Regions from separate parts of the Streptomyces sp. NPDC034084 genome, predicted to be linked through region 1. Evidence: predicted binding sites of a transcription regulator. Region 1 holds the regulator's gene; the other holds the start of a gene.
The links. Region 1 encodes HspR, which represses chaperone genes until heat shock. Its sites were predicted from a motif close to TTGAGNNNNNNNNNCTCAA; they were not measured.
Positions count from the first base shown of each region.

Region 1 (5,792 bases):
AGATCGACGAAGTGCCAGCCGGAGCGATAGGCCGAGGCCATCTCCCGGCGGAACCTGGGGTCATCGGGAACGTTCATGCGCCCGTCTAGCTCCAGCCGGGATCCTGCGTGGGGGCAACGCTCCAGCCCGGGTCACCGAGGAGCGCGGGACCGGCGAGGTGCCAGCCCGGGTCGAGCGGAGCGGCCTGCACCTGCGCCGTCCCCGTGTGCCAGCCCGGGTCAAGGGCCACTCCCGCGCCCACTGTGGCGGCCGCGATGAAGGCGAGTCCGGCCGCCGCGCGTATGAGCTTCTTCATCATCACCGAGCAACCTCACTTGAAGGCAACGTCTCTTTTCCAACCCCCGCGAGTAAGACGATGGCTTACTCTCTGCGCCTGCACCACCAAACCCAGGCATCATGTTCCTGAGATGCAGGAGCCTGGGGGTGTACATATGCGGAAACAAGCGGACGAAACAGGTCACCCGCATTCGCATGCCGAACTCTGCGAAGCGGGCTCCGAGCTGTACGCGGCCGCTCTGCGCACTGGTCGAATACCCCGGTCAGAGGCGGTCGAGACCCCCTGCCTCCTCGATCTCTCCCTGCTCCACCCCGACCCCGACGACGCGCAGTGGCTCCGCCCGGTTCCCCCGTCCGCGGCGCTCGCCCAACTGCTCCAGCCGATCGAACGGGAGATACTCGACCGCCGGCGGCGCACCGTCGCCCTGTCCGACGCTTTCGAGCCGTTCATGGCCATCAGCGCCCACGACTCCCCCACCACACACGCCATCACCGTGCTCGAGGGCATCGACCGCATCAACTCGACCCTCGACCGCGTCGTGGCCAACTGCCGCCGTGAACTCCTCACCGTCCAGCCGGGCGGCGGCCGCCCCGCCCAGGCCCTCAGCGAGGCCCTCGACCGCGTCTCCCCCCTGCTCGGACGCGGCATCAGCATGCGCACGCTCTACCAGCACACCGCGCGCCACACCGAGCTCACGCTGACCTACCTGGAGCACGTGGGCCCCGAGGTCCAGGTCCGCACCCTCGAAGAGATCATCGACCGGCTGATCATCGTCGACCGCGAAGTCGCCTTCATCCCGGCCCGCAGCGACCGCCAGGTCGCCCTGGAGCTGCGCCACCCCGGCCTGGTCGCCTACCTCGGCGGCGTCTTCGACCAGTTCTGGCAGCTGGCGGTGCCGATCCGGGAGGAGATCCCGTACGACATCAAGACCGACGGCATCGGCGGCGTCCAGCGCTCCATCGCCAGGCTCCTCGTCGAAGGGCACGTCGACGAGGCCATCGCCCGCCGGCTCGGGATGAACGTACGGACCTGCCGGGCACACATCGCCAAGCTCGCCGCCGCCCTCGGCAGCGGGAGCCGGGCGCAGCTCGGCTATCTGATCGCCCAGTCGGGCATCCTCGAACGGGACAACTGAACGAGGCCCCCTCCGTGAGGAGGGGGCCTCGTTCCGACTTCCCGGAGGGCTACTCGCCGCGCTTCGGGCGCCACACCACGAGGGCGCTCGCCTGCTGCACGTCGGTGTACGGCACCAGGTCCCGGCGGTACGAGGCGTGCACCTGGGCCTCGCGCTGGCGCAGCGTCGCCGCCGCGCCCTCGACCGCCGCCGACAGCTCCGCCACACGGGCCTGGAGCGCCGCGACCTGGTTCTCCAGTTCGATGATCCGCTTGATTCCCGCGAGGTTGATGCCCTCGTCCTGCGACAGCTGCTGCACCTGGCGGAGCAGCTCGATGTCACGGGCCGAGTAGCGGCGGCCCCGCCCGGCCGTGCGGTCCGGGGAGACGAGGCCGAGGCGGTCGTACTGCCGCAGGGTCTGCGGGTGCAGACCCGAGAGCTGGGCCGCCACCGAGATGACGTACACCGGCGACTCGTCGGTCAGCTCGAACGGGTTACGACGACGGCCTTCCATCTCCTCAAGCTCCCTTCGCGGCCTGGAACAGCTCGGCCCGCGGATCCTCCGAGGCCGTCGCCTCGCGGAAGGTCTCCAGGGCCTCGCGTGCCTTGTCGTCCAGCTCCTTCGGCACCGCCACCTCGACCGTCACGAGGAGGTCGCCGCGCGTGCCGTCCTTGCGGAGCGCGCCCTTGCCGCGGGCGCGCATGGTCCGGCCGTTCGGGGTGCCCGCGGGCAGCTTGAGCGTGACCGGGGGTCCCCCGAGGGTCGGGACCTTGATCTCGCCGCCGAGCGCCGCCTCCGTGAAGGAGACCGGCACCGTGACGGTGAGGTTGGCGTCCTTGCGGCCGAAGACCGGGTGCTCGTCGACGTGCACGACGACGTACAGGTCGCCGTTCTGCCCGCCGCGCTCGCCCGGCGCTCCCTTGCCGCGGAGACGGATCTTCTGGTTGTCGCTGACGCCCGCCGGGATGCGGACCTGCATCGTCCGGGAGGACTTGGCCCGGCCGCTGCCCTTGCAGACCTCGCAGGGGTTCTCGGCGATGAGGCCCCGGCCCTTGCAGTCCACGCACGGGTCGGTGAGCGAGAAGCCGCCGCCGCTGCCGCGCGAGACCTGGCCGGTGCCGACGCAGGTCGGGCACACCCGGGGCGTGCCGTTCTTGTCACCGGTGCCCGAACACGCCGTGCACGGCTGCTGACTGGACATCCGCAGCGGCACGGTCGCGCCCTCGATGGCCTCGGTGAAGCTGAGCGTCACCTCGGACTCGATGTCCTGGCCGCGCCGCGGCTGGGTGCGGGCACCCGCGCCCCCGCCTCGGTTGAACAGGCCGCCGAAGACGTCCCCGATCCCGCCGCCCCCGAAGCCGCCACCCGCCCCGCCCTGGGCGCCTCCGAAGAGGTCGCCCAGGTCGAAGTTGAAGGAGCCGCCGGCGCCCGGGCCGCCGGCCCGGAAGCCGCCGTTCCCGAAGAGGGCGCGCGCGTCGTCGTACTCCTTGCGCTTCTTGGGGTCACCGAGGATGTCGTTCGCCTCGGAGATCTCCTTGAAGCGCGCCTCGGCGCTCGTGTCGCCCTTGTTGGCGTCCGGATGGTTCTCGCGGGCGAGCTTCCGGTACGCCTTCTTGATCTCGGCCTCGGTGGCGTCCTTGGGGACGCCGAGAACCTTGTAGTAGTCCTTCTCGACGAAGTCCTTCGTGCTCATCGACGTCCCTCCTCCCGCGTGCGGGTACGGCTGTTACTCGCTGTCCTTCTCGGACTTGTCGGCGTCTTCCGACTCCTCCGCCTTCGCCTGCGCCCCGGGCTGGGGCTCGGCGACGGCCACGCGGGCGGGCCTGATGGTCCGCTCGCCGATCCGGTACCCGGGCTGCAGGATCGCCACGCAGGTCGTCTCGGTGACGTCCGGCGCGTACGAGTGCATGAGGGCCTCGTGGATCGTCGGGTCGAAGGGCTCGCCCTCCTTGCCGAACTGCTGCAGACCCATCTTGGCGACGACGGTCTCCAGCGATTCGGCCACCGACTTGAACCCGCCCACGAGCTCGCCGTGGTCCCGGGCCCTGCCGACGTCGTCGAGTACGGGAAGGAGCTCGGACAGGAGGCTCGCGACGGCGACCTCCTTGACCGTGACCCGGTCCCGCTCCACGCGGCGGCGGTAGTTCTGGTACTCGGCCTGGAGCCGCTGGAGGTCCGCGGTGCGCTCGTCGAGCGCGGAGCGCACCTGGTCCAGCTGGGCGGTGAGGCCCGCGGCCTCGGCCGGCTTCTGGCTGCTTGCGTCCCCGGCCGGGGCCGTCGCGTCCTCCTCGGAGGGCTCGACGGCCTCGGCGGCGTCGTCAGGGGTGGCGCCGGAGGGGACGTCGGGCTTCTCCTCGAAGCCCGGGGTCTCCTCGGTCACGCCTGGCCACCCTTCGGCTTGTCCTCGTCGACGATCTCGGCGTCGACGACGTCGTCGTCCTGCGCCTGGGCCTGGCCCGCGTCGCCGCCGGCGGCCTGGGCGGCCTGGGCGTCGGCGTAGAGCGCCTGGCCGAGCTTCTGCGAGACGGCCGCGACCTTCTCGGTGGCGGTGCGGATCTCGGCGGTGTCCTCGCCCTTGAGCTTCTCCTTCAGCTCGGCGAGAGCGGCCTCGACCTCGGTCTTGACGTCGCCGGGGACCTTGTCCTCGTTGTCCTTGAGGAACTTCTCCGTCTGGTAGACGAGCTGCTCGCCCTGGTTGCGGGACTCGGCGGCCTCGCGGCGGCGGTGGTCCTCCTCCGCGTACTGCTCGGCCTCCTGGCGCATCCGGTCGACCTCGTCCTTCGGCAGCGAGGAGCCGCCGGTGACGGTCATCTTCTGCTCCTTGCCCGTGCCCAGGTCCTTCGCGGTCACGTGCATGATGCCGTTGGCGTCGATGTCGAAGGCGACCTCGATCTGCGGGACGCCACGCGGGGCAGGCGGCAGACCGGTCAGCTCGAACATGCCGAGCTTCTTGTTGTACGCCGCGATCTCGCGCTCGCCCTGGTAGACCTGGATCTGCACGGACGGCTGGTTGTCCTCGGCCGTCGTGAAGATCTCGGACCGCTTGGTCGGGATCGTGGTGTTGCGCTCGATCAGCTTGGTCATGATGCCGCCCTTGGTCTCGATGCCGAGGGACAGCGGGGTCACGTCGAGGAGCAGGACGTCCTTGACCTCACCCTTGAGGACACCGGCCTGGAGCGCGGCGCCGATGGCGACGACCTCGTCCGGGTTGACGCCCTTGTTGGCCTCCTGGCCACCGGTCAGCTCCTTGACGAGCTCGGCGACGGCCGGCATGCGGGTCGAGCCACCGACGAGGACGACGTGGTCGATCTCGGAGAGCTGGATGCCCGCGTCCTTGATGACGTTGTGGAACGGCACCTTGCAGCGCTCGAGCAGGTCCGAGGTGAGCTGCTGGAACTGGGCGCGCGTGAGCTTCTCGTCCAGGTGCAGCGGGCCCTCGGCGGAAGCCGTGATGTAGGGCAGGTTGATCGTGGTCTCGGTCGAGGACGAGAGCTCGATCTTCGCCTTCTCCGCGGCCTCGCGGAGACGCTGGAGAGCCATCTTGTCCTTGGCCAGGTCCACGCCGTGGCCGTTCTGGAACTGCGTCACCAGGTAGTCGACGACGCGCTGGTCCCAGTCGTCACCACCGAGGTGGTTGTCACCGTTGGTGGCCTTCACCTCGACGACGCCGTCGCCGATCTCCAGGAGGGACACGTCGAAGGTGCCGCCACCGAGGTCGAAGACGAGGATCGTCTGGTCGTCCTTGTCGAGGCCGTACGCCAGGGCGGCCGCGGTCGGCTCGTTGACGATGCGCAGGACGTTGAGGCCCGCGATCTCACCGGCCTCCTTGGTGGCCTGACGCTCGGAGTCGTTGAAGTACGCCGGGACGGTGATGACCGCGTCGACGACCTTCTCGCCCAGGTACGCCTCGGCGTCACGCTTGAGCTTCTGCAGGATGAAGGCGCTCATCTGCTGCGGGTTGAAGGACTTGCCGTCGATGTCGATCTTCCAGTCGGTGCCCATGTGGCGCTTGACCGACCGGATGGTCCTGTCGACGTTGGTGACGGCCTGACGCTTGGCCACCTCGCCGACGAGCACCTCGCCGTTCTTCGCGAAGGCGACGACGGACGGCGTGGTCCTGGCGCCCTCGGCGTTGGTGATGACGGTGGGCTCGCCGCCTTCCAGAACGCTGACGACGGAGTTAGTCGTGCCCAGGTCGATGCCGACCGCACGTGCCATTTCGATTCCTCCAGCTGACTGACTTGAGTGGAACTGACTCAAGGATGCATGACGGAACGAACCACGTCAACAGACCTGAGTCGAGTCGACTCAACTCTTCGCTGTTCGTGGCGCTCAAAGGGCGCGTCGCTCCCCCACTTCGCCCGGGTTCGCGTGAGAGGGTCCGGACATATCCCAGGATT
Region 1 is NZ_JBVISK010000005.1:452,974-458,765, reverse strand. It holds gene ACZ51I_RS20650 (Rieske (2Fe-2S) protein) at 1-77, opposite strand, end outside; gene ACZ51I_RS20645 (hypothetical protein) at 86-298, opposite strand; gene ACZ51I_RS20640 (helix-turn-helix transcriptional regulator) at 432-1,412, shown strand; gene ACZ51I_RS20635 (heat shock protein transcriptional repressor HspR) at 1,462-1,905, opposite strand; gene dnaJ (molecular chaperone DnaJ) at 1,910-3,085, opposite strand; gene grpE (nucleotide exchange factor GrpE) at 3,119-3,772, opposite strand; gene dnaK (molecular chaperone DnaK) at 3,769-5,610, opposite strand.

Region 2 (5,792 bases), on a different contig from region 1:
GTGCACCCCCCGGTCCTTGAGGCCGGTGACGGGCAGCTCCAGCTCCGCGCCGTGGGAGCGCAGGAAGGAGAGCGCGATCTGCGCCGACTCCTTCATCACGTCGCCCAGCTGACCGGTGAGGGTCAGCCCGGCGGCGCCCGTCTCCGCGTCGGCGAGGGAGGCCTCCACGAAGAGGACGTCACCGCCCGCGCCGGTCACGGCGAGCCCGGTGGCGACGCCCGGCACGGCCGTCCGCCGCTCCGACGGGTCCTGGGCCGACTCCGGCACGTGGTGCGGTCGTCCGATGAGCTCCCGCAGGTCGTCGGGGCCGACGCTGAGGGGCAGCTCCCGGTCGCCCAGTTCGTGCTGGGCCGCGACCTTGCGGAGCAGCCGGGCGATCGACCGCTCCAGGGTGCGGACACCGGCCTCGCGGGTGTACTCGCCGGCGAGCCTGCGCAGCGCGGACTCCTCCAGGACGACCTCGCCCGGCTCCAGGCCGGCCCGCTCCAGCTGGCGCGGGAGCAGGTGGTCACGGGCGATGACGATCTTCTCGTCCTCCGTGTAGCCGTCGAGGCGCACCAGCTCCATGCGGTCCAGGAGCGCCTCGGGGATGGCTTCGAGGACGTTGGCCGTGGCCAGGAAGACGACGTCGGAGAGGTCGAGTTCGACCTCCAGGTAGTGGTCGCGGAAGGTGTGGTTCTGCGCGGGGTCGAGGACTTCGAGGAGCGCCGCCGCGGGGTCGCCGCGGAAGTCGGAGCCGACCTTGTCGATCTCGTCGAGCAGGACCACCGGGTTCATCGACCCGGCCTCCTTGATGGCGCGGACGATCCGGCCGGGCAGGGCGCCGACGTACGTCCGGCGGTGGCCGCGGATCTCGGCCTCGTCCCGTACGCCGCCGAGGGCGACCCGGACGAACTCGCGGCCCATCGCGTGGGCGACGGACTCGCCGAGCGAGGTCTTGCCGACGCCGGGCGGGCCGACGAGGGCGAGGACGGCTCCGCCGCGGCGGCCGCCGACCACGCCGAGACCGCGCTCGGCGCGGCGCTTGCGCACCGCGAGGTATTCGGTGATGCGTTCCTTCACGTCGTCGAGGCCGGCGTGCTCGGCGTCCAGGACCGCGCGGGCGCCCCGGATGTCGTACCGGTCCTCGGTCCGCTCGTTCCAGGGCAGTTCGAGGACGGTGTCGAGCCAGGTGCGGATCCAGGAGCCCTCGGGGGACTGGTCGCTGGACCGCTCCAGCTTCTCGACCTCCTTGAGGGCGGCCTCCCGCACCTTCTCGGGCAGGTCGGCGGCCTCCACGCGGGCGCGGTAGTCGTCGGACTCGTCGCCCTCGGCCTCGCCGTTGAGCTCGCGGAGCTCCTTGCGGACCGCTTCGAGCTGGCGGCGGAGCAGGAACTCGCGCTGCTGCTTGTCGACGCCCTCCTGGACGTCCTTGGCGATGGTCTCGGCGACCTCCTGCTCGGCGAGGTGCTCGCGGAGCTGGGCGGTGGCGAGCTTGAGGCGGGCGACCGGGTCCGCGGTCTCCAGGAGTTCGACCTTCTGCTCGACGGTGAGGAAGGGCGAGTATCCGGCGTTGTCGGCGAGGGCGCCGACGCCGTCGATCTGCTGGACGCGGTCGACGACCTGCCAGGCGCCGCGCTTCTTGAGCCAGCTGGTGGCCAGCGCCTTGTACTCCTTGACCAGTTCGGTCACGGCGCCGGGCAGCGGGTCGGGCAGGGTCTCCTCGACGGTGCCGCCCTCCACCCACAGGGCGGCGCCGGGGCCGGTCGTGCCGGCGCCGATGCGGACGCGGCCGAGGCCGCGGATGAGCGCGCCGGGGTCGCCGTCGGACAGGCGTCCCACCTGCTCGACGATGCCCAGGACGCCGGTGCCGGCGTAGGTCCCGTCGACCCGCGGCACGAGGAGCACACGGGGCTTTCCCGTTCCGGTGCGGGCGGCCTGGGCGGCCTCGACGGCGGCCCGTACGTCGTTGTCGGACAGGTCCAGCGGCACCACCATTCCGGGCAGCACGACCTCGTCGTCGAGCGGCAGCACAGGCAGAGTGAGCGGCACGGACGCCATGGACTCAGAAGCCATGATCTCCCCTTCGGCAGTCAAGTTGAGCTATACGCACTCAATGCTTGTGAGCCCGATGATGTTCCCGGACGCCCGTTCGCTCTGAGCGATCACCCTCGTACGGCCCGACGGAAGTCGATGTAATGCCTACATGGACATCTCAGCCATTACATCGGCCTGGGTGGCGGGCTGGACCGTCTCCCGGGGCACCCCACCCGCCGTCGCCGAGCCCTGGGGCTACCGGATCGACGTCGGCCTGCCCCGGCACGTCGTGCGGCACGTCCTGCCCGCGCCCGGCGCGGCGTCCGTCGGCGCGCTCTGCGCGCGGCTGACCGCGCCGCACAGCTGGCTCAAGGTGATGGCCGGCCCGGAGGAGGTGGCGCCGTGGATCACCGAGGGGTGGACCGTCCCCGACGATCCGGGCTTCATGATGGTCAAGCGGCTGGACCCCGGCGCCCGACCCGCGCCGCCCGAGGGGTACGCCCGGACCACGGAGGTCGAGGACGGTGTCGTCCGGGTCCGGATCCTCGCCCCGGACGGCACCCTCGCCGCTCGTGGCCAGATCGCGCCGACCGGGCCCACCGCCGTCGCCGACCAGATCGAGACCGACCCCGCTCACCGGCGTCGGGGCCTGGGCGCGAACGTCATGCGCACCCTGGAGGCCGCCGCGGCTCAGGCGGGCGCCGGGACCGGGGTGCTCGCGGCGACCACGGACGGCCTCGCCCTGTACGACTCGCTGGGCTGGCGCTACCGGTGCCCGCTCACCGGGATCGTCCGGACGGCGGGCTGACCGCCCCGGGGCCCCGTAGGTGATCGACCGGGGGAAAACCGGGGCTTCCGGCTGCGCGCCGCCTCCGGGAGCGGGCATGCTCGATCCATGGTGCGAGGTGTACGGGGAAAGAGGACGTGGTGCGGGGCCCTGCTGCTGGCGGGGGTCCTGGCGGGCGGCGTGAGCGGCTGCGGCCCGGGGTCGCCGCCCGCGCCCGGCGGGTCGCCCTCCGGCCCGAGCGCGCCCGCCGTGCCGAGCCCCACGGCGGACCCCGGTACACCGGCCGCGGATCCCCAGCCGGGCGAGGTCCTCGTCGAGGTGGTCGTCAACGGCGGCCTCGCGGGCGTCCGCAACCGGCTCGTCGTCCACTACGACGGCAGCTGGACCAGCCGCGCCGGCACCAAGCCGCCCAGAACCGGCAAGCAGACCCCGGCGGAGGCCGCCGAGCTGCGGGCGGCGCTCGAGGACCCCGCGTTCGCCCTTGTCCCGGAGCGCCCGACGAGCAGCCCGATCCCTGACGGCTTCCAGTACTACGTGACGTACCGCCACCGCCTGGTCGTCGCGGGCGACGGCGAGCGCCCGCCCGCCCTCCGGCGCGTCTTCGCCGCCCTCCCGGAGGGCGGCCCGCCGACGAGCCCCTGAGCGCGCGCCCCGCCGTCGCCTCCGCGGCGCGAAGCCCCGCCCCCGTACGGCTCGTTATGCGTTTGTCCCGGTCGTCGCCGCCCCGCGAGGATGGCCGGGACGAACCGTACGCACACGAGCCACGGAGTGATCATGACCAGCCCCGTCACCCTCGACCGCCGCGAAGGCCCGTACGGAGAAGTAGTCCTCCGCCGCCGGGACGAGCACTACGAGATCATCGCCAACGGCACCTTCCTGATGGACACCTCCGACGGCCGCTCCGAGCGCCTCCTGATCGACGCGGCCCTGGCCGCCCTCCCCGAGCGGTCCCGCCCCGGCGCCGCCCTCCTCCTCGGCGGACTCGGCGTCGGCTTCTCCCTCGCCCACGCCGCCGCCGACCCCCGCTGGGGCCGGATCGCGGTGGCCGAGCGGGAGGACGCGATCATCGACTGGCACCGGCAGGGGCCGCTCGCGGGGATCTCCGGGGCCGCGCTCGCCGATCCGCGCACCGTGATCCTGCACACGGACGTCGTGACCTACCTCCACACCACCACCGACACCTACGACGCCCTGTGTCTCGACATCGACAACGGGCCCGGCTGGACGGTCACCGAGGACAACGAATCCCTTTACTCCGCCGAGGGATTGGCGGCCTGCGCGGCCCGGCTGAACCCGGGCGGGATCCTCGCCGTGTGGTCCGCGCAGCCGTCCACCGATTTCGAAGAGTCGTTGCGGAATGCCGGATTCAGCGGGGTACGGACGGAAGAGATCCCCGTTGCCCGGGGCGTCCCCGACGTGGTCCACGTCGCCGTCCGCCCCCGATAGCTCCTGGATAGCCGGGACGCCGCCGGTACCTCTAGGCTGCTGCACCGACAACGGCGACGCGAGGCGGGGCAATGGAGCAGACACACACCACTCACCACGGTGCGGCGGCCACTCCGGGGGCTCAGCGGCGCGTCCTGGTGGTCGAGGACGACGCCACGATCGTGGAGGCGATCGCCGCGCGGCTGCGCGCCGAGGGCTTCCTCGTCCAGACCGCGACCGACGGTCCGGCGGCCGTCGACGCCGCCGAGGCCTGGCAGCCCGACCTGATGGTCCTGGACGTCATGCTGCCCGGTTTCGACGGTCTGGAGGTGTGCCGCAGGGTCCAGGCCCGGCGTCCCGTCCCGGTCCTCATGCTGACCGCCCGCGACGACGAGACCGACATGCTGGTCGGCCTCGGCGTCGGCGCGGACGACTACATGACCAAGCCGTTCTCGATGCGCGAGCTGGCCGCCCGGGTGCACGTGCTGCTGCGCCGCGTGGAGCGGGCCGCGCTCGCCGCGGTCACCCCGCGCAGCGGGATCCTTCGCCTGGGCGAACTGGAGATCGACCACGCGCAGCGCAGGGTCCGGGTCCGCGCGGAGGACGTGCACCTGACCCCGACCGAGTTCGACCTGCTGGTCTGCCTGGCGAGCACCCCCCGGGCGGTGCTCTCCCGCGAGCAGCTGCTCGCCGAGGTGTGGGACTGGGCGGACGCCTCGGGCACCCGGACCGTGGACAGCCACATCAAGGCGCTGCGCCGGAAGATCGGGGCCGAGCGGATCCGTACGGTCCACGGCGTCGGTTACGCGCTGGAGACCCCGGCGCCGTGAACCGGCCGGGGCCCGGGAGGCCGCACGTGCGACAGGGACCGCAGCGCCCCCGCCGGCTCGTGATCTCGATCAAGACCAAGCTGGGCGCCCTGGTCGTCGGGGCGGTCCTGCTGACCTCCTGCCTGGCCCTGGTGGCGATCCGCACGTCCACGGAGTTCCGGTACATCACGATCTTCGCGATGATCGCGACCCTGCTGATCACCCAGTTCGTGGCGCAGTCCCTGACGGCGCCGCTCGACGAGATGAACACGGTGGCCGGGTCGATCTCGCGCGGGGACTTCAGCCGCCGGGTGCAGGGCGCGGACCGGCGGGACGAACTGGGCGACCTCGCCTCGACGATCAACCGCATGGCGGACGACCTGGAGGCCGTCGACCGGCACCGCAAGGAGCTGGTGGCCAACGTCTCGCACGAGCTGCGCACGCCGATCGCCGCGCTCCGGGCCGTCCTGGAGAACGTCGTGGACGGGGTGTCCGAGGCCGATCCGGAGACCATGCGGTCGGCCCTGAAGCAGACGGAGCGGCTCGGCCGGCTGGTGGAGACCCTGCTCGACCTGTCACGCCTCGACAACGGTGTCGTCGCGCTCCGGGCGAGCCGATTCGAGGTCTGGCCGTATCTGTCGGGCGTGCTGCGGGAGGCGAACCTGGCGGCGTCCCAGCGCGGCCTGTCGTCCACCTCGGGGCTCCACCGCCGTACGGACGTGCATCTGCACCTGGACGTGTCGCCGCCCGAGCTG
Region 2 is NZ_JBVISK010000004.1:321,035-326,826, reverse strand. It holds gene lon (endopeptidase La) at 1-2,055, opposite strand, end outside; gene ACZ51I_RS16625 (GNAT family N-acetyltransferase) at 2,186-2,824, shown strand; gene ACZ51I_RS16620 (hypothetical protein) at 2,912-3,445, shown strand; gene ACZ51I_RS16615 (spermidine synthase) at 3,578-4,249, shown strand; gene ACZ51I_RS16610 (response regulator transcription factor) at 4,321-5,058, shown strand; gene ACZ51I_RS16605 (HAMP domain-containing sensor histidine kinase) at 5,055-5,792, shown strand, end outside.
Region 2: lon (endopeptidase La) is a predicted target of HspR. The motif match lies at 2,078-2,096, and genes of this name have one in related genera.